Regions from separate parts of the Streptomyces sp. NPDC103540 genome, predicted to be linked through region 1. Evidence: riboswitches for the same ligand, from Rfam matches in the RefSeq annotation. Region 1 holds a riboswitch; the other holds the start of a gene.
The links. Region 1 has a riboswitch for S-adenosylmethionine ahead of thrC (threonine synthase). Riboswitches for the same ligand answer to the same signal wherever they lie in the genome.
Positions count from the first base shown of each region.

Region 2: another riboswitch for S-adenosylmethionine. It lies ahead of ACZ6ZI_RS01380 (aminotransferase class V-fold PLP-dependent enzyme); the one in region 1 lies ahead of thrC (threonine synthase).

Region 1 covers NZ_JBVJMA010000010.1:115,331-124,843, forward strand. The annotation lists gene ACZ6ZI_RS24365 (alpha,alpha-trehalose-phosphate synthase (UDP-forming)) at 1-201, opposite strand, end outside; gene ACZ6ZI_RS24370 (glucosyl-3-phosphoglycerate synthase) at 393-1,343, opposite strand; SAM riboswitch class I at 1,528-1,683, shown strand; gene thrC (threonine synthase) at 1,701-2,975, shown strand; gene ACZ6ZI_RS24380 (MoaD/ThiS family protein) at 3,014-3,292, shown strand; gene ACZ6ZI_RS24385 (cold-shock protein) at 3,689-3,895, shown strand; gene groL (chaperonin GroEL) at 4,210-5,832, shown strand; gene ACZ6ZI_RS24395 (GNAT family N-acetyltransferase) at 5,917-6,342, opposite strand; gene ACZ6ZI_RS24400 (phosphoribosylanthranilate isomerase) at 6,469-7,089, shown strand; gene ACZ6ZI_RS24405 (SDR family NAD(P)-dependent oxidoreductase) at 7,242-7,982, shown strand; gene ACZ6ZI_RS24410 (peptidase inhibitor family I36 protein) at 8,072-8,662, opposite strand; gene ACZ6ZI_RS24415 (protease inhibitor I9 family protein) at 8,954-9,310, opposite strand.
Region 2 covers NZ_JBVJMA010000001.1:302,327-311,839, forward strand. The annotation lists gene ACZ6ZI_RS01360 (NYN domain-containing protein) at 1-333, opposite strand, end outside; gene ACZ6ZI_RS01365 (hypothetical protein) at 373-612, opposite strand; gene ACZ6ZI_RS01370 (rhomboid family intramembrane serine protease) at 738-1,460, shown strand; gene ACZ6ZI_RS01375 (Lrp/AsnC family transcriptional regulator) at 1,457-1,738, shown strand; gene ACZ6ZI_RS01380 (aminotransferase class V-fold PLP-dependent enzyme) at 1,874-3,286, opposite strand; SAM riboswitch class IV at 3,505-3,621, opposite strand; gene trpD (anthranilate phosphoribosyltransferase) at 3,762-4,826, opposite strand; gene qcrB (cytochrome bc1 complex cytochrome b subunit) at 5,006-6,637, opposite strand; gene qcrA (cytochrome bc1 complex Rieske iron-sulfur subunit) at 6,634-7,692, opposite strand; gene qcrC (cytochrome bc1 complex diheme cytochrome c subunit) at 7,689-8,498, opposite strand; gene ctaE (aa3-type cytochrome oxidase subunit III) at 8,576-9,196, opposite strand; gene ACZ6ZI_RS01410 (DNA-binding transcriptional response regulator) at 9,384-9,513, shown strand, end outside.

The DNA.
Region 1 (9,513 bases):
GGCCACCCCCCGCCGGACCGCCTCGCGGTCGGCGTCGGACAGGGCCGCGCAGATCCACAGGGCCTCCGGCTGCCGGGCGAGCGCGGCGGAGAGGCCGGAGACGAGACCGCCCCCGCCGCGCCGGGCGGTGAGCGTGCCGTCGGCGGCGAGGGCGTACGAGAGCGGGCCGCGGTTGGCGGCGACGAGTACCTGAGAAGCCATGTCGCGAACCTAGCCCGGGGCACCCGCGCTCAAACTCGTGTACGTCTCGTGCCCCCGCTCCGTGCACCCGGCCGCGCCCGAGCGGCGCGCCCCCGCCGCGTGCACCGGTCCGGTCCGGTCCGCGCCCGCGCCGGTGACGCGCCGGGGCCGGTCCGGCGACCAGCCGGGGCACGGGCCGGGGCGCGCGGCGGTCAGGCCACGCGCCGCCCCGCGTACTCGGCGATCTCCACCATCGGTGGACGCTCCTCCGTGTCCACGGGGTGGGTCCGCGCGACGAACCCGTCCGGCCCCCGCTCGAACTGCGTCAGCTCCGGCCGCACCAGGTGCCCGCGCGAGAGCCGCAGCTGCGCCGTGCGGTAGATCGCCGCGGCCATCCGGCCCAGCGCCTGCCCGTCCTGGTGCCGGTGCAGCCGGACGCCGACGTCCACCTGGGCCAGCGCGTCCAGCCCGGCGGTGTGCAGCGCGTCCACGAGCAGGCCCAGCTCGACGCCGTAGCCGACGGGGAAGGGCAACCGTTCCAGCAGGGAGCGGCGCACGGCGTACTCGCCGCCCAGCGGCTGCACGAAACCGGCCAGCCGGGGCCAGTGCAGGTTCAGCAGCGGGCGCGCCACCAGCTCCGTCACCCGGCCGCCCTGGCCGGGGGCGTCCCCCAGAGGGCGGTCGTACATCGCCTTGACGAACTGCACCTCGGGGTCGGTCAGCAGCGGCCCGACGATCCCGGAGACGAAGACGGACGAGAAGTCGCGCAGGTCGGCGTCGACGAAGCAGACGACCTCCCCGGTGGTCGCCAGCAGGGAACGCCACAGCACCTCGCCCTTGCCGGGCAGCGCCTCGATCCTCGGCAGGATCGCGTCCCGGTGCACCACCCGGGCGCCGGCCTTCGCCGCCACCTCCGCCGTGCGGTCGGTGGACCCGGAGTCGACGACCACCAGCTCGTCCACCAGCGGGAGGTCCGGGCCGTCCATCAGATCGCGCCGGATCACCTCGACGATCCGCCCGACCGTGGCCTCCTCGTCGAGCGCGGGCAGCACGACGCTGACCGTCGTCCCGGTGGCCCGTTTCCGCTCGATCAGCTGGTCGAGCGGTCGGTCGGCGGCGGACCAGGAGCGGTCGGCCAGCCAGCGCTCCACCTCATCCAGCACTGTCGGTACTCCCTGACGCTCGGTGTTTTCGGCTGAAATGTGATCCATCTCGCCGTTCGGACGGCTGTCTCAACCGCCCGGCCCTTCGGTTACAGTCTTGAACAACGCGAAGGACCACCGCATGCCGGGGGTCCCGCGCACAAACGCACCGGCGCGCCCTCCAGCGCGGAAGCCGGCGCCATACCGCTCATCCAGAGGGGCAGAGGGATACGGCCCGTTGAAGCCCCGGCAACCCTCCAGTCGGTTCTCGCGATCGCCATCGGCGACATCAGCGGGGTCCCCGACTAGGGAAGGTGCCAATTCCGTCTCATGGCGAAGTGCGCCATGGGGAAGATGAGGAGAAAGGGCCTCGCCATCATGGCTGCACAGACTGTCGCCACCTCTGTCGATCTCGGACCCGCCAACGGTCTTTCCTGTCGCGAGTGCGGCACCCGCTTCGAACTCGGACCGATCTTCGCGTGCGTCGAGTGCTTCGGACCGCTGGAAGTCTCCTACGACCTGCCCACCGGTGACCCCGAGGCCCTGCGCGCCGCCATCGAGGCCGGCCCGAACAACATCTGGCGCTACGCCCCCCTGCTGCCCGTCCCCGCGGACGTGGCCTCCAAGCCCAGCCTGAACCCCGGCTTCACCAAGCTCGTGGACGCGGCCAACCTGGCCAAGGAGCTCGGCGTCACCGGAAAGCTGTACGTCAAGGACGACTCCGGCAACCCGACGCACTCCTTCAAGGACCGCGTCGTGGCCATCGCCGTCGAGGCCGCCCGCGCCTTCGGCTTCACCACCCTCTCCTGCTCCTCCACGGGCAACCTGGCCGGCGCCGTCGGCGCCGCCGCCGCCCGCGCCGGCTTCCGGTCCTGCGTGTTCATCCCGCACGACCTGGAGCAGGGCAAGGTCGTCATGGCCGGTGTCTACGGTGGCGACCTGGTCGGCATCGAGGGCAACTACGACGACGTCAACCGCTTCTGCTCCGAGCTCATCGGCGACCCGCTCGGCGAGGGCTGGGGCTTCGTCAACGTCAACCTGCGCCCCTACTACGGCGAGGGCTCCAAGACCCTGGCGTACGAGATCTGCGAGCAGCTCGGCTGGCGCCTGCCCGACCAGATCGTGATCCCGATCGCTTCCGGCTCCCAGCTGACGAAGATCGACAAGGGCCTCCAGGAGCTGATCAAGCTCGGTCTGGTCGAGGACCGGCCGTACAAGATCTTCGGTGCCCAGGCCGAGGGCTGCTCCCCGGTCTCGACCGCCTTCAAGGCCGGTCACGACGTGGTCCGCCCGCAGAAGCCGAACACCATCGCCAAGTCGCTGGCCATCGGCAACCCGGCGGACGGCCCGTACGTCCTGGACATCGCGCGCCGCACCGGCGGCTTCGTCGAGGACGTGAACGACGAGCAGGTCGTCGAGGCCATCAAGATCCTCGCGCAGACCGAGGGCATCTTCGCCGAGACCGCGGGCGGCGTGACCGTCGGCGTGACGCAGAAGCTCATCGAGAACGGGCAGCTCGACCCGTCGCTGACGACCGTCGTCCTGAACACCGGCGACGGCCTGAAGACCCTGGAGGCGGTCGCCGCGGACAGCGGTCAGACGGCCACCATCCGCCCGAGCCTGGACGCGTTCCGCGCCGCCGGCCTGGCCTGACCACTTCTCCTCCGCACTACCGGAAAGGCAGTAGCGCCATGAGCGTCAACGTCCGCATCCCCACCATCCTGCGCACCTACACCGGCGGCGTCGCCGAGGTCCCGGCCGAGGGCGCGACCCTCGCCGAGGTCATCGAGTCCCTGGAGAAGAACCACCCGGGCATCGCCGCGCGCGTCCTGGACGACCAGGGCAAGCTGCGCCGCTTCGTGAACGTCTACGTGAACGACGACGACGTGCGCTTCGAGGGCGGCCTGCAGACGGCGACGCCCGACGGCGCTGGCGTGTCGATCATTCCCGCCGTGGCCGGCGGCTGCTGACGCCCCACGCGTTTCGCACGGGAAACAGAATTGCCCCCTCCGCCGAAAGCGGAGGGGGCAATTCTGCTTGATTGGGCGCGGTAGAGTTGGGGAAGTCCCCTCCGCTGTTCTTGCCCGCCGCATATGAGCGGGCCGCGGGAGGGTTGACATTGAGTCAACATGTGCGCGCGCTATGGGGCTTTGGCGTGGATTGTCAGGCCCGAGTTGCCCTGGAATATGCCAGATTTTCACTCTATTTCCACGTTTCCGTGTGTCCAGATTTCTCGTCGGATTGACCTGTTGCAGACAGCAGCGGTGCGGATACATTCAGCCCCGGTCGAGGCGTTCCGGCGCAAGTTCTGACCCGGGTCCGCGAAGTGCGGTCCTGCGCAAGGGCCAGTAATAGGGGAGTTAGGCATGGCTCAGGGCACCGTCAAGTGGTTCAACGCGGAGAAGGGCTACGGCTTCATCGCGGTCGACGGTGGCGCGGATGTGTTCGTCCACTACAGCGCCATCCAGATGGACGGGTATCGCACCCTCGAAGAGGGCCAGCGGGTCGAGTTCGAGATCTCGCAGGGCCAGAAGGGTCCGCAGGCGGACATGGTCAAGCTCGCGGCCGGCTGAGTCCCAGCGCGTTCGACCACCGATACGTACGTACGAGGGGCCCACATCCTGGACACGGGATGCGGGCCCCTCGGCGCGTTCCCGGGCGTGTCACGGCGCGCGGCCGGTGGTGTTGCCCGAAGCCGCTTGCACTCGTGGGGGTCGAGTGCTAATCATTGGCGTTAGCACTCTCCGGGTGAGAGTGCTACTAAGAGGACCGGGTCGGTGAGGCCCGCAGGGTCCGGCGGGAAGGAACCGCCGGAGTCGCAGGCCGTCCGTCGCGGGCGCGGGCGCGGTCCGGAGCAATCCACCCCTGTCCGGGAGGACCACTTCAGATGGCCAAGATCATTTCGTTCAACGAGGAGGCCCGGCGCGGTCTCGAGCGTGGCATGAACCAGCTCGCGGACGCCGTCAAGGTCACCCTTGGCCCCAAGGGTCGCAACGTCGTCCTTGAGAAGAAGTGGGGCGCCCCCACGATCACCAACGATGGTGTCTCCATCGCCAAGGAGATCGAGCTCGAGGACCCGTACGAGAAGATCGGCGCCGAGCTGGTCAAGGAAGTCGCCAAGAAGACGGACGACGTCGCGGGCGACGGTACGACCACCGCCACCGTGCTGGCCCAGGCGCTGGTCCGCGAGGGCCTGCGCAACGTGGCCGCCGGCGCCAACCCGATGGCCCTCAAGCGTGGTATCGAGAAGGCCGTCGAGGCCGTCTCCGCCGCCCTGCTGTCCCAGGCCAAGGACGTCGAGACCAAGGAGCAGATCGCCTCCACCGCCTCGATCTCCGCCGCTGACACCCAGATCGGCGAGCTCATCGCCGAGGCCATGGACAAGGTCGGCAAGGAAGGCGTCATCACCGTCGAGGAGTCGCAGACCTTCGGTCTGGAGCTCGAGCTCACCGAGGGCATGCGCTTCGACAAGGGCTACATCTCGGCGTACTTCGCCACCGACATGGAGCGTATGGAGGCGTCCCTGGACGACCCGTACATCCTGATCGTCAACTCCAAGATCGGCTCGGTCAAGGACCTGCTGCCGCTCCTGGAGAAGGTCATGCAGTCCGGCAAGCCGCTGCTGATCATCGCCGAGGACGTCGAGGGCGAGGCCCTGTCGACCCTGGTCGTCAACAAGATCCGCGGCACCTTCAAGTCCGTCGCCGTCAAGGCCCCGGGCTTCGGTGACCGTCGCAAGGCCATGCTCGGCGACATCGCCATCCTCACGGGCGGCACGGTCATCTCCGAGGAGGTCGGCCTCAAGCTGGAGAACGCCGGTCTCGACCTGCTCGGCCGCGCCCGCAAGGTCGTCATCACCAAGGACGAGACCACCATCGTCGACGGTGCCGGTGACAGCGACCAGGTCCAGGGTCGCGTCAACCAGATCCGCGCCGAGATCGAGAACTCCGACTCGGACTACGACCGCGAGAAGCTCCAGGAGCGCCTCGCGAAGCTGGCCGGCGGCGTGGCCGTCATCAAGGCCGGTGCCGCGACCGAGGTGGAGCTCAAGGAGCGCAAGCACCGCATCGAGGACGCCGTTCGCAACGCGAAGGCGGCCGTCGAAGAGGGCATCGTCGCCGGCGGTGGCGTGGCCCTGCTCCAGGCCTCCTCGGTCTTCGAGAAGCTGGAGCTGTCGGGTGACGAGGCGACCGGCGCCAACGCCGTGAAGCTCGCCCTGGAGGCCCCGCTGAAGCAGATCGCCGTCAACGGTGGTCTCGAGGGTGGCGTCGTCGTGGAGAAGGTGCGCAACCTTCCGATCGGTCACGGCCTGAACGCCGCGTCCGGCGAGTACGTCGACATGATCGCCGAGGGCATCATCGACCCGGCGAAGGTCACGCGTTCCGCCCTGCAGAACGCCGCGTCCATCGCCGCGCTGTTCCTGACCACCGAGGCCGTCATCGCCGACAAGCCGGAGAAGGCCGCTGCCGGCGCTCCGGGCGGCATGCCGGGCGGTGACATGGACTTCTGATCGGCCCCCGGCTGATCGGCTGTTCTCGAACGAGGGCGGCACCCCGCACGGGGTGCCGCCCTCGGGCGTTGTCCGGGCCCGCTGTCAGAGCCGCTTGAGGAGGTACACGTCCTCGTGGCCGGCGGGGAACCCGGGCACGCGGGCCTGCTCCTCGTAGCCGTGGCGGGCGTAGAAGGCGGGCGCCTGGAAGGTGAAGGACGACACCAGGATCGTCACGCAGCCGCGCCGGCGGGCCTCGGCCTCCGCGGCCTCCAGGAGCCGCGCGCCCCAGCCGCCGCCCCGGCTGTCCTCACGGACCCAGGTCATCCCGATCCCGGCCCGGTCCCCCCAGCTCCACCCCGACAGCCCGGCGACGAGGTCGCCGTCCGCGTCGGTGATCCGCACGGTGAACTCCGCCTGCTCGTGCCCGGCGGTCGCCGCCTGGTTGAAGGCGTCCAGCTCCTTGCCGAGCCGCGTGTCGAGCTCCGCGTCCCCGCCGCCTGTGGTGACCTGCACCCCGTTGTCGTCCATCCGGCCATTGTGCGGTGTGTCAGGGCCCCGGACCGAGGGGTTTTCGCCGGGACCGGCGGGGTCCCGCGGTGCCCGCAGGGCGGGACGTATCGGCGGGGGAGAGGAGGGTTTGGTTGACTCGGGGGCATGAGTGAGACGAGCGGGCTGTACGTCAAGATCTGCGGGCTGCGGACCGGGCACGACGTCGACGTCGCGGTGGAGGCCGGGGCGGACGCCATCGGGTTCGTGTTCGCGCCCGGGAGCCCCCGGACCATCGACGTCGCCGCGGCGCGGGAACTGGCGCGGCGGGTGCCGCCGGGGGTGCTGACCGTCGGGGTGTTCCGGGGCCAGTCCGTCGAGGAGGTGCGGCGCCTGACCGAGGAGAGCGGGGTGCGGGGCGTGCAGCTGCACGGGGAGGAGGGGCCCGAGGACTTCGCCGCGCTGCGCGCCGAAGGGCGGACGCTGCTGCGGGCCACCTCCGAGCGCGCGGAGCGGTGCGGGGAGTACGGGGAGGACCTGTTGCTCCTCGACGCGCCCGACCCCGGCTCCGGCAAGCCGTGGAACTGGGGCTCGGCGGACTTCACCGCGCCCGAGGGGCGTTGGCTGCTGGCCGGCGGGCTGACCCCGGGCAACGTCGCCGAGGCCGTCGCCGTGACCGGGGCGTGGGGCGTGGACGTCTCCAGCGGGGTCGAGCGGGAACGCGGGGTGAAGGACCCCGCGCTGATCCGGGCCTTCGTGGCGGCGGCCCGGTCGGCCCGCGGGGCGTGACGGGCGGGGCCTGACGGGCGGGGCGTGACGGGCGGGGCGTAGCTCCGGGCGTCGGGCGCTTCGGGAACGGGTCGACAGATCGTCGAGGGTGTCGTGGATCTTTGTGTTAGGTTATTTCTGTAGTGATCGTTACTGAATCAGGGGGATCCATCATGAGCAAGAACGCGCTGGTCACGGGCGGCAGCCGGGGCATCGGCCGGGCCGTCGCCGAGCGGCTCGCGGCCGACGGGGTGACCGTCGTGCTGACGTACGCCGAAAACGAGGCGGCGGCCCGCGACACCGTCGAGACGATCACCGCCCGCGGTGGCCGCGCCCACGCGCTGCGGGCGGAGCTGGGCCGGCACGGGGACGCCGCCGCCCTGTGGGAGGCGTACGACGCGCTCGGGCTCGGACCGGCCGACATCCTCGTCAACAACGCTGGCATCGGCCGCTCGCTTCCCCTCGGGCAGGTCACCGAGGACGACTTCGACCTCGTCTTCGCCGTCAACGTCCGCGCCCCCTTCTTCCTGGTGCAGGAGGGGCTGGAGCGGCTGCGCGACGGCGGCCGGATCATCAACGTCTCCAGCGGGGCCGCCCGTATCGCGATGCCCGAGAGCATCGCCTACGGGCCCACCAAGGGCGCCCTCGACAACCTGACGCTGAACCTCGCCAAGGTCCTCGGCCCGCGCGGGATCACCGTCAACTCCGTCGCCCCCGGCATCGTCGACACCGACGTCAACGCGAGCTGGCTCCGCGGCAACCCGCAGGCCCAGGAGCACGCCGCGTCCCTCGCCGCGCTGGGCCGCGTCGGCAGGCCCGAGGACATCGCCGACATCGTCGGCTTCCTCGCCTCGGACGCCGGCCGCTGGGTCACCGGCCGCGTCGTCGACGCCACCGGCGGCGCCGGGCTCTGACCGGCGCGGGCGGTCGCGACACGGCCCGTGTCGCGACCGCCGTCACCGCCGGCGGGCCGCCGCGCGGGGCGGCCCGCCGGCGTCACCGGTCAGCAGACCTGGATGCCGTCGGCCTTGTCGTTGTTCGCGTCGCCGACGTAGGAGCTCGACGAGGGGGCCGTGGAGGCCCACAGCTGCTGCCAGTACCCGACCCAGTTGTAGACACGGGTGACGGTCCCACGGGTCTGGTTGTTGTGCCAGGACGAGGTCTTGTCGGTGAAGCCCCAGTTGCCCAGGTGCTCGAAGTTGCAGTCCGACCAGGTGAGCCGGCGGCCGTCGAAGTTGCCGTGCTCGTACAGGCAGGTCCAGGCGTAGGCGCAGTTCGGCGAACCGAGCGCGGCGGCGGGCTCGTTCACGGCGCGGGCCCGCGTCTCGCCGGGCAGCGGCCAGGTCATGACGGCCTTGCCGTCGCGCCAGGCCACCTGGTTGACGCCGATCTGCCGGCCGCCGGGGTTCTGCGCCATCTGGCGGTCCATCTGTTCCTGAAGAGCCGCCACCTGCGCCGCGTTCAGGCCGGCCCGCTGTGCCTGGGCGGCGATGGTCTGGTCGAGCGGGCTCTGGGCGGAGGAGGTGCCGGACAGGCCGACGGCGGCCATCAGACCGGCCGCGGCGGTGGCCGCGATCTTCACACTCGTGCGCATAGGAATCGTGTCCCCTCGTCTTCACGACTGGCCCGGTGTTCCCGGGCGTCGCAAACGCTAGGGGCTGTCGCCCCACCCGCCCCAGGCGTCCGCCGGTCAGATGCCCCCTTGCGGGGAGGCGCGGGGACGTGCCTCGGTCCGTCGCGGCAGGCGGGCGGACCGCGCCGGAGCGAGACCTCGGAACGGCTCCGGGGGGAAGGCGGCGCTCCGCGACGGGGTATGAGCCATTCCGCCGTGCCGCCCCACATTGGTCCATGCCAAGTGAAAGTCGGACGCTCGTGGGACGGCTGCTCAGACGGCGGGGCCCAGCGCGCTCGCCGGGCCGTCCTCCTCCACGGACTCCACGATCGGCGCGGCGCGCAGCGCGGAGACCTGCTCGGGGGAGAGCCGGGCGGCGAAGCCGTTGAGGGCGGTGCGGAAGACGTGCACCGGGGTGATCCCGTAGGCCTCGGCGACGGACGCCGGGTCGAGGGCTTCGTGGACGGTGACGAGGTACGTCGGCCAGTCCGCCGGCGCCACCGCGGCGGGCGCGGTGGCGGTGTCGGTGGTCGCGGCGTCGGCCGCCTGTGCGGCGGGCAGGACGGCCACGGCGGCCAGTGCGGCGGCGGCGACGGCCGTCGGCAGGGCCCAGCTCGGTCGGGTGCGCATGACGGCGAGGCCATCACGCACGTCCGGGCCGGTCAACGACCCCGTGCGGCGCGGCGGGGGCGGGCGGTGGTGAACCCGCGCGCGCTCCCTCGCCCGGCCGCCGGGTCACGGCCCGTACGGGTGAACCTGCGCGGGCGGCGGGCGGAGCGGGGGCAGCCGGCCCGGTGGCGCGCCCCGCCACGTGCATGATCGATTCTGCTGAT
Region 2 (9,513 bases), on a different contig from region 1:
ATCGGCGGCCGCGGGCGGCGCGCCCGCGTCCAGCGCCCCGGCCAGCTCCGGCTGCGCCTCGCGCACCTTCTCCGCGATCCGGCCGCGGAAGACGGCGTCGCTCTCCACGGCGGCGGCCATCGCGTTGCCCGCGAACTTGGCGCGCCGGCTCGGGGTGAAACGGGCGTACTGGCGCAGCTGCGCCGGGAGGTCCGCGACCGTCAGTCCGCCGAAGGCGTCCGAGACGAGCGCGACGACCCGGCGCCGCACGCCTTCCGGCAGCGGACGGTCGAGGACCTCCGCGGCGTCGCCGGCCGCGTCGGCCGACCCGGCGCCGCTTGCTGGCTCCACAATCCGTCACCCCTACCGTGATCTACTGTGGGCCCCGCTCCGTCAGGAGTCGGCGCCCGGCCTGTCCACGAGCTCGATCTGGTCCACCGCGTTGCACCAGCGACAGCGCACCGACTCGATGGTCTCACTGACCACCTCGCGCTCCTCGACCTTGGGCTCCCCGGCGAGGTCCAGGTGGACGTACTCCACGACCTTCGACGATCGGGTGACGTCGAACCGCGTGAGGTTGCCGCACAGGGTGCAGCGCCACCGGGTGGTGTCGGTCGGCAGGGGAACCGTCATCAGGCCGCTCTCTCCTTCGTAGCTCATTCAATCAAAGCCTTCCGCGGCGGTCGGCGGACCGCAGCACGTAACCCTACGGCCTGGCACCGCCGTCAGGTGGGTCCACCTGCGTCATGCTCTGTCTCATGATCGTAAAGTGGCGGAGCGTAGCCGACGCCGCACGCGGCCCCGTGGTCACGTACGCGCTGATCGCCGGCTGCTGCGCGGCGTTCCTCCTCGGCCCGGCCTCGGGCCTGAATCCGACCTACGGCACGGGCGAGCGGCTGCTCGCGAACGGCACCGCGTACTTCCGGCACTGGGGCGTGGTCCCCGACGAGCTGTTCTCGGGTGCCGGACGACCGCTGCTGACCCCGCTCACGGCCCTCTTCGTCCACGGCAGTTGGCTCCACCTGCTGGGGAACATGCTGTTCCTCCACGTCTTCGGCGCGATGACGGAGCAACGGATGGGCCGGGTCCCCTTCCTGGTCTTCTACGTCACCACGGGCTACCTGGCCCTCGCGGCGTACGCGGCGGCCAACGCCTCCTCGGACCAGACGCTGGTCGGGGCCTCCGGCGCGATCTCGGCGGTCCTGGGCGCCTTCCTGTGCCTCTTCCCCAAGGCGCGGGTGACGAGCCTGTTCCCGTTCCTGCTGTTCCTGCCGCTGCGCTTCCCGGCGTGGATCGTGCTGTTGTTCTGGTTCGGGCTCCAGTGGCTGGCGGCGCACCGGGCGGAGAGCGGCCCCGGAGTGGCCTACCTCGCGCACGTCGTGGGCTTCTCGGTGGGCTTCCTGTACGCGTGGGTGCGTTATCGGCGTACGACTAGAGTGGGACGACCAGTGACCGCAGTCGAGGGAGACAGCCAGCCGTGATCACCGCGATCGTGCTCATCAAGACCAGCGTGGACCGCATCCCCGAGATCGCCGAGTCCATCGCCGCGCTGGACAGCGTCAGCGAGGTCTACTCCGTCACCGGTACGTACGACCTGATCGCCCTGGTCCGCGTGGCCCGCCACGAGAACCTGGCGGACATCATCCCGGGCCGCATCAGCAAGATCCCCGGCGTGGAGGCCACGGACACGCACGTCGCGTTCCGCACCTACTCGCAGCACGACCTCGAAGCGGCCTTCGCCATCGGCCTGGACGCCTGAGGACCGCGCCGCGCACGTCCCGCGCCGCTCCCGTCCCGCGCCGCGCCCGGCAGGCACGGGAGCCGGTGGGCCCGGCCGGGTGGTCTCCCCCCGGCCGGGCCCACCGGCTCCCGGTACCGCCGCCCGCGCCGCGCCTCAGACGGCCGGGACGCAGCGGCCCTCTTCCGTGCGGTACCGCCACTTGGCGCCGTCCGCGACCAGCTCCTTGACGGCCCCGACGAAGCGCTCGACGTGCTCGTCGGGGGTGCCCGCCCCGAAGCTGACGCGGATCGCGTTCAGGGAGCGCTCGCCGGGCGCCGCCTCGGGCGCCCCGCACTCGCCCGGCTCCTGCGGCTCGCTGCCGAGCAGGGTGCGCACCAGCGGGTGGGCGCAGAAGAGGCCGTCGCGGACGCCGATGCCGTACTCGGCGGACAGCGCGGCCGCGAAGTGGGAGCTGTTCCAGCCGTCCACGACGAACGAGATGACGCCGACGCGCGGCGCGTCGTCACCGAACAGGGACAGGACGCGGACCGCCGGGACCTCGGCCAGGCCCTCGCGGACCTTCGCGATGAGCCGGCGCTCGCGGGCGACGAGGGAGTCGAACCCCGCCTCGTTCAGGGCCTTGCAGGCGGAGGCGATCGAGTAGACGCCGATCACGTTCGGGGAACCCGCCTCGTGGCGGGCGGCCGTGGTGTGCCACTCGACGTCGACGCCGCCGTCCTCCCGACGGGCGACCTTGCGGGAGGCGCCGCCGCCGGCGAGGTAGGGCTCCGCCTCCTGGAGCCAGTCGGCGCGGCCGGCGAGGACGCCCGAGCCGAAGGGCGCGTAGAGCTTGTGCCCGGAGAAGGCGACCCAGTCCACGTCCAGCTCCCGCACCGAGACGGGGTGGTGGGGCGCCAGCTGGGCGGCGTCCAGCACGATCCGCGCGCCGTGCGCGTGCGCGGCCGCGGCCAGCTCCTTGACCGGCCACAGCTCGCCGGTGACGTTGGAGGCGCCGGTGACGCAGACCAGGGCCGGGCCGTAGGGCTCGCGGTCGGCCAGCGCCCGCTCCAGGGTGGCGACGGCCTCGCCCGGGGTGCGCGGCGCGTTGAGGTAGGTGACCTTGGCCTTCGTCCACGGCAGGAGCGAGGCGTGGTGCTCGGTCTCGAAGACGAAGACCTGGCAGTCGGCCGGGAGCACGGCGGCGAGCAGGTTCAGGGAGTCGGTGGTGGACCGGGTGAAGACCACCTGGTCGGTGGGACGGCAGTCGAGGAACTCGGCGACCGTGACCCGGCTCTGCTCGAAGAGGTCGGTGGACAGCTGCGAGAGGTACCCGGCGCCGCGGTGGACGCTGCCGTAGTACGGGGCGTACGCGGCGACGTCGTCCCAGACCCGCTGGAGGGCGGGGGCGCTGGCCGCGTAGTCCAGGGCCGCGTAGGTGACCTCGCCGCCGGTCACGAGGGGGACGGTGACGTCGCGGCCGAGGACCGGGAGCGGCCCGTCACAGGCGGGCTCCGCGGAAGCGGCGCACGCGGCGGCGGACGTGGCGGCGACGGTGGCGGAGGAGGCGGCGTTCAGGGATGCGGACATGGCGGTATCTCCCGGCAGGCAGGGCTGAATGGCTTCGGTGTGCCCGTACGCGGATACGGCGGCGCGGCCGTCGGGGGTACGGGAAAGGCCTCGGAGGAGGAAGGCGGGTGCGCGGAGGCGACCCGGGTCCGAGGGGTGAAGAAGGGGCGGATTCGCCCTATCGCATTCGCTTGCTCACGGAAAAGCTCCTCGAGAGACCAGGACCCCTGGTGTCGAGGGATCCGCGCTTGCCGTGGGCCTTGCTGCCTACGACCTGGTCATCACCCGGGGCACCCCGCCACGGAAGGAGGGTTGCCGGACAGCAAGCCGGGGCCTAAACGCTGTCACTCGTGACCTGTGAGCATCTTGCCACAAGATCCTCCGAAGACAAGACCCCGGTCCGCCATGCGGACCGGGGTCTGTTCGTTCACACCGCTTTCACGCCGTTCTCACCGCGGACCACGTCCGCGCGGCGGACGGCCCGCGCCGCGCGCGGTCAGGCGTTGCTGGCCGCCACCCAGCGCTCCAGGGCCGCACGGGCCGCGCCCGAGTCGATGGCCTCGGCCGCTCGGGCGATGCCCGCCGCGATCTGCTCCTCCAGCGAGCCCGTACCGGGGTCCAGGGCCACGAGCGCCGCAGCCGAGTTCAAGAGGACGGCGTCCCGTACGGGGCCGGTCTCGCCGGCGAACACCCGGCGCGCGACGTCCGCGTTGTAGGAGGCGTCCTCGCCGCGCAGCCGCGAGACGTCCACGAGCTCGATGCCGACGTCGCGCGGGTCGAAGGGCAGCTCGGTGACCGTGCCCTCGCGGACCCACCACACCCGGGAGGTGGCGGTCGTGGTCAGCTCGTCGAGGCCGTCGTCACCGCGGAAGACGAGCGCCGAGGAGCCGCGTTCGGCGAGGACGCCGGCCACGATGGGGGCCATCCGGGCGTCGGCGACGCCGGTGGCCTGGGCCCGCACCTTCGCCGGGTTGGTCAGCGGGCCGAGGAAGTTGAACGTCGTGCGGATGCCCAGCTCCTTGCGGGCGGCGGCCACGTGCCGCAGCGAGGGGTGGAAGCGCACCGCGAAGCAGAAGGTGATGCCCGCCCGCTCGGCCACCCGGACCACCCCTTCCGGGGTCAGGTCCAGGTTGACGCCGAGCTTCTCCAGGACGTCGGAGGAGCCGGACGCCGAGGACGCGGCCCGGTTGCCGTGCTTGACGACCTTGGCGCCGGTTCCGGCCACGACGACCGCGGACATCGTCGAGATGTTGACGGTCTTGGCTCCGTCGCCTCCGGTGCCGACGATGTCCACCGTCCGGCCCGGGACCTCGATCAGGTTGGCGTGGTCGTACATCGCCCGGACGAGACCGTTGATCTCCGCCACGGTCTCGCCCTTGGCGCGCAGGGCGACCGCGAAACCGGCGATCTGCGCGTCGGTGGCCTCACCGCGCATGATCCGGTCCATGGCCCAGGCGCTGTCGTCGGCGGTGAGGTCCTGGCCGGTCAGCAGCGCGTCGAGGACGCCCGGCCAGCCACGGGCCGCCACGCTGTCGCCGCCTGCCGGGGTCGCAACGTTCATGGTCCGCTCCTGCTGTTGGTCGGCCACCCGATGTCGGGGTCCACGTCGAAATGGGAACGATCTCAGCCTATCCAGCGCCGGAGGAAGGCGAAGAGCCCCGTCCAGACACTGGACGGGGCTCTCGCCGTGGCGACACCAGGATTGACCTGAATCAATCCCTCAAGCTGTCGTGCCGGAGATCAGTGGTGGCCGTGGCCGCTCTGGATCTCCTTGTACTCCTCGACGGTGGGCTTCGGGATCTGGTTGCCCTCCGCGAACATGCCCTTGCTGAGCTTGACGCGCAGCTTCTCCGTGGCCGTCACCTTGCGCTCGACACCGTTCTCGTCGACCGTCGGGCCGATCTCGAGCGGCTCGTACTGGTCGTGCGAGGTGAGCGTGTGCAGCTTCGCCTGCGAGAGCGGCTCGTGGACCTCGACGAACTCACCGTGCGGCAGACGCTTGATGATGCCGGTCTCGCGACCGTGCAGCACCTTGTCGTGGTCCCGGCGCTGGAGGCCGAGGCAGATCCGCTTGGTGGCGATGAAGGCCAGGACCGGGACGACGAAGAAGCCGATCCGGACGAACCAGGTGATCGAGTTGATCGACAGGTGGAAGTACTGGGCGAACATGTCGTTGCCGCCGCCGATGAGGAGCACGATGTACTCCGAGATCCAGGCGACACCGAAGGCCGTACGGGTCGGGGCGTTGCGCGGGCGGTCCAGGATGTGGTGCTCGCGCTTGTCCCCGGTGACCCAGGACTCGATGAACGGCCAGACGGCGATGGCGCCCAGGACCAGCGGGAAGAGCACCAGCGGGATGAACACGCCCAGGACGAGCGTGTGGCCCCACAGGTTGATCTCCCAGCCCGGCATGGCTCGGATGAGGCCTTCCGGCATACCCATGTACCAGTCGGGCTGCGCGCCGGTGGACACGTGGTCCGGACGGTACGGGCCGAGCGCCCAGATCGGGTTGATCGAGGCGATCGCCGCGATGGCCGCGATGACACCGAAGACCAGGAAGAAGAAGCCTCCGGCCTTGGCCATGTAGACCGGCAGCAGCGGCATGCCAACGACGTTCTTCTCGGTCTTGCCGGGGCCGGCGTACTGGGTGTGCTTGTGGAACACGACCAGGATCAGGTGCGCGACCAGCAGACCCATCATGATGCCGGGCAGCAGCAGGATGTGGACCGAGTAGAAGCGTGCGACGAAGTCGCCGCCCGGGAACTCGCCGCCGAACAGGAACATCGACAGGTAGGTGCCGACGATCGGGACGGAGAGGATGGCGCCCTGCATGAAGCGGACACCGGTACCCGAGAGCAGGTCGTCCGGCAGGGAGTAACCGGTGAAACCGGTGAACATGCCGAGGACCAGCAGCAGGAAGCCGAAGATCCAGTTGACCTCGCGCGGCTTGCGGAACGCGCCGGTGAAGAACACGCGCATCATGTGCACGACCATGGCCGCGACGAAGATGAGCGCCGCCCAGTGGTGGATCTGTCGGATGAGCAGACCACCGCGGACGTCGAAGCTGATGTCCAGGGTCGAGGCGAAGGCCTCGGACATCATGACGCCCTGCATCGGCACGTACGAGCCGTGGTACTCCACCTCGTTCATGCTCGGGTGGAAGAACAGCGTCAGGTACACACCCGTGAGGATGATGATGATGAAGGCGTAGAGGCAGATCTCACCCAGCATGAAGGACCAGTGGTCCGGGAAGATCTTGCGCATGTTCGCCTTGGCGAGGGTGTAGATGCCCAGGCGGCCGTCCGCCCAGTCCGCTACGCGCTCGCCGGCCGGCGCTTTGCGCGCCGTCTTGGACTCGGTGGCAGTGCTCATCCGCGCTCCCAGAATGCAGGACCGACGGGCTCGTCGAAGTCGCCGTGCGCCTCGAGGAAGCCTTCGTCATTCACGCCGATCCGCAGCTGCGGAAGGGCGTGACCGGCCGGGCCGAAGATGACACGGGCGCCGTCGGAGAGGTCGAAGGTGGACTGGTGGCACGGGCAGAGCACGTGGTGCGTCTGCTGCTCGTACAGGCTGATCGGGCAGCCGACGTGGGTGCAGATCTTGGAGAAGGCCACGATGCCGTCGTGGGACCACTCCAGTTCCTTCTTGTCCTTGATGTCCTCCGGCTGGATGCGGACGATCATCAGGGCGGCCTTGGCGATCTGCACCTGGAAGTCGTGCTGGTCCTCCTCCAGGCCTTCCGGCATGGCGAAGGTCAGCGAACCGACCAGGACGTCCTCGGGACGCAGCGGCTCCATCGTGTTCTGGTTGATGAGCAGCTTGCCCTTGGACCACAGGGTCTTGCGGAGCTTGTCCTCGGGCAGCGGGCCGAGGTCGCGCATGATCACGAGGGCCGACAGCGGCAGCATGGACAGCGCGCCGATCATCGTGTTCTTGATCAGGGGGCGGCGGGCGATGCCGGACTCGTTCGCACCATCGGCGAAGTCCTGCATGACCTGCGCCTTGACCTCCGGCGAAGCGGCGATCTCGTGACGGTCGTCGGCGACCTCCACGTCGGACATCAGGGTGCGGGCCCAGTGGACCGCGCCCGCGCCGATGCAGAACAGAGCCACGCCCAGGGTCAGGCCCAGGGCGAAGTTCAGGGCGCTCACCTTCCCGATGGGGAAGATGTAGACGATCTTGTCGACCGGCAGGGCCACGTACGCCGCGATGAAGCCGACCGTGGCCAGCATCGACAGCGTGAACAGCATCGCGACCGTGCGCTCGGACCGCTTGGCGGCCCGCTCGTCGATGTCCTGGATGCGCGGCTTGTGGACCGGGAGGCCGGGGTCGGCGAACGGGTCGTCCGCGACCGCCACGCCGGCGTGGTGCGCGTCGCCCTGCTCGCTCGGCAGGTGCTTCTCTTCGGGAATGTCTTGGCTACTCATGACTTCTTGGCCTTAGCGGTGTGGGCCGCGACCCAGACGGCGACAGCGATCAACGCACCCAGACCGAAGATCCAGCCGAACAGACCCTCGGAGACGGGGCCGAGGCCACCGAGCTTGAGGCCACCGGGGTTCGTCGACTTCTCGCCGTTGACGTTCTGGAGGTACGCGATGATGTCCTTCTTCTGCTTCTCCGGCATGGTGCTGTCCGGGAAGGAGGGCATGTTCTGCGGGCCGGTGAGCATGGCCTCGTAGATGTGCTTCGGCGAAACGTCCTCGAGGTTCGGGGCGTACTTGCCGTTCGTCAGCGCGCCGCCCTCGCCGGTGAAGTTGTGGCACTGCGCGCAGTTGTTGCGGAAGAGCTCACCACCGTTGGCGATGTCGGCACCAGCCGGGTCGTACTGCTTCTCGTGGGGCGTGATCGGACCGGCGCCGAGCGACGCGATGTACGCCGCGAGCTGGTCGATCTGGGCCTGGGAGTAGATGTTCGGCTTCTTCGGCACCTGCGCGCCGGGCTGCTGGGCCGGCATGCGGCCCGTGCTCACCTGGAAGTCGACGGCCGCGGAGCCGACGCCGACCAGGCTGGGGCCGTCGGACGAACCCTGACCGCCGGTCCCGTGGCAGCTTGCGCAACCCACGGCGTAGAGCTTCTTGCCCTCCTCGATGGCGAGGGACTGGGCGGTTTCATCGGCCTGCGCCTTGCTCGCGGGCGCGAAGGCGGCGTACAGCCCCCCAGTGACCGCCAGCGCGAAGAGTAGAACGACGACCGCCGCCAGCGGATGGCGTCGTCGTGCGGAGAGCTTTTTCACGGATTACCCCGGTGTCAGGATCTTCTGCGTCGGTGTTTCTGGATGGAGTGCCGGGCGCGGGCCCGGCGACGTGTTCGCTACTTGATCAGGTAGATCGTGGCGAAGAGGCCGATCCAGACGACATCGACGAAGTGCCAGTAGTAGGACACGACGATGGCCGACGTGGCCTGTTCGTGGGTGAACCTCTTGGCCGCGTACGTCCGGCCGAGGACCAGCAGGAAGGCGATGAGACCGCCCGTCACGTGCAGACCGTGGAAGCCGGTGGTCAGGTAGAAGACCGAGCCGTACGGGCCTGACGAGAGAGACATGCCCTCGTGCTTGACCAGCTCGGTGTACTCGAACACCTGGCCGCCAATGAAGATCGCACCCATGACGAACGTGATGATGAACCACGTCCGGAGCTTCTTCACGTCACCGCGCTCGGCGGCGAATACGCCGAGCTGGCAGGTGAGCGAGGAGAGCACCAGGATCGTGGTGTTCGTCGCCGAGAAGGGCAGGTTCAGGCTCGATGCCTGCTCTGTCCAGTACTCGGCGCCCGTCACGGATCGCAGGGTGAAGTACATCGCGAAGAGGGCCGCGAAGAACATCAGCTCGGAACTCAACCAGATGATGGTTCCGACGCTGACGAGGTTCGGCCGGTTGACCGTCGGGTGCGCGTGCCCGGTATCTACTGTCGTTGCTGTCGCCACGACCGACATTATGTCGGTCGCTTATCCCGCCCTCACCCCGGGGGGTGCCGTTCGGAGTGTCAGGGGCGTGCGCTAGGCCCGAACGGCCCATCAGACGAGTGATCGGGAGGCTGTCCGAACCGATGTTGACAGCCGGTCGGACGGAGTAGCATCCCGCGCATCATCAGCGTGATTCACGGACACGTGGAGGAACGAAATGCGGGCGACTGCGCGGGTTCTGGTCTACAGCGACGACGCGGGCACCCGGGAGCAGGTGCGGCTGGCGGCCGGGCGCAGGCCGGCGGCGGACCTGCCGCCGGTGGAGTTCCTGGAGTGCGCCACGCTTC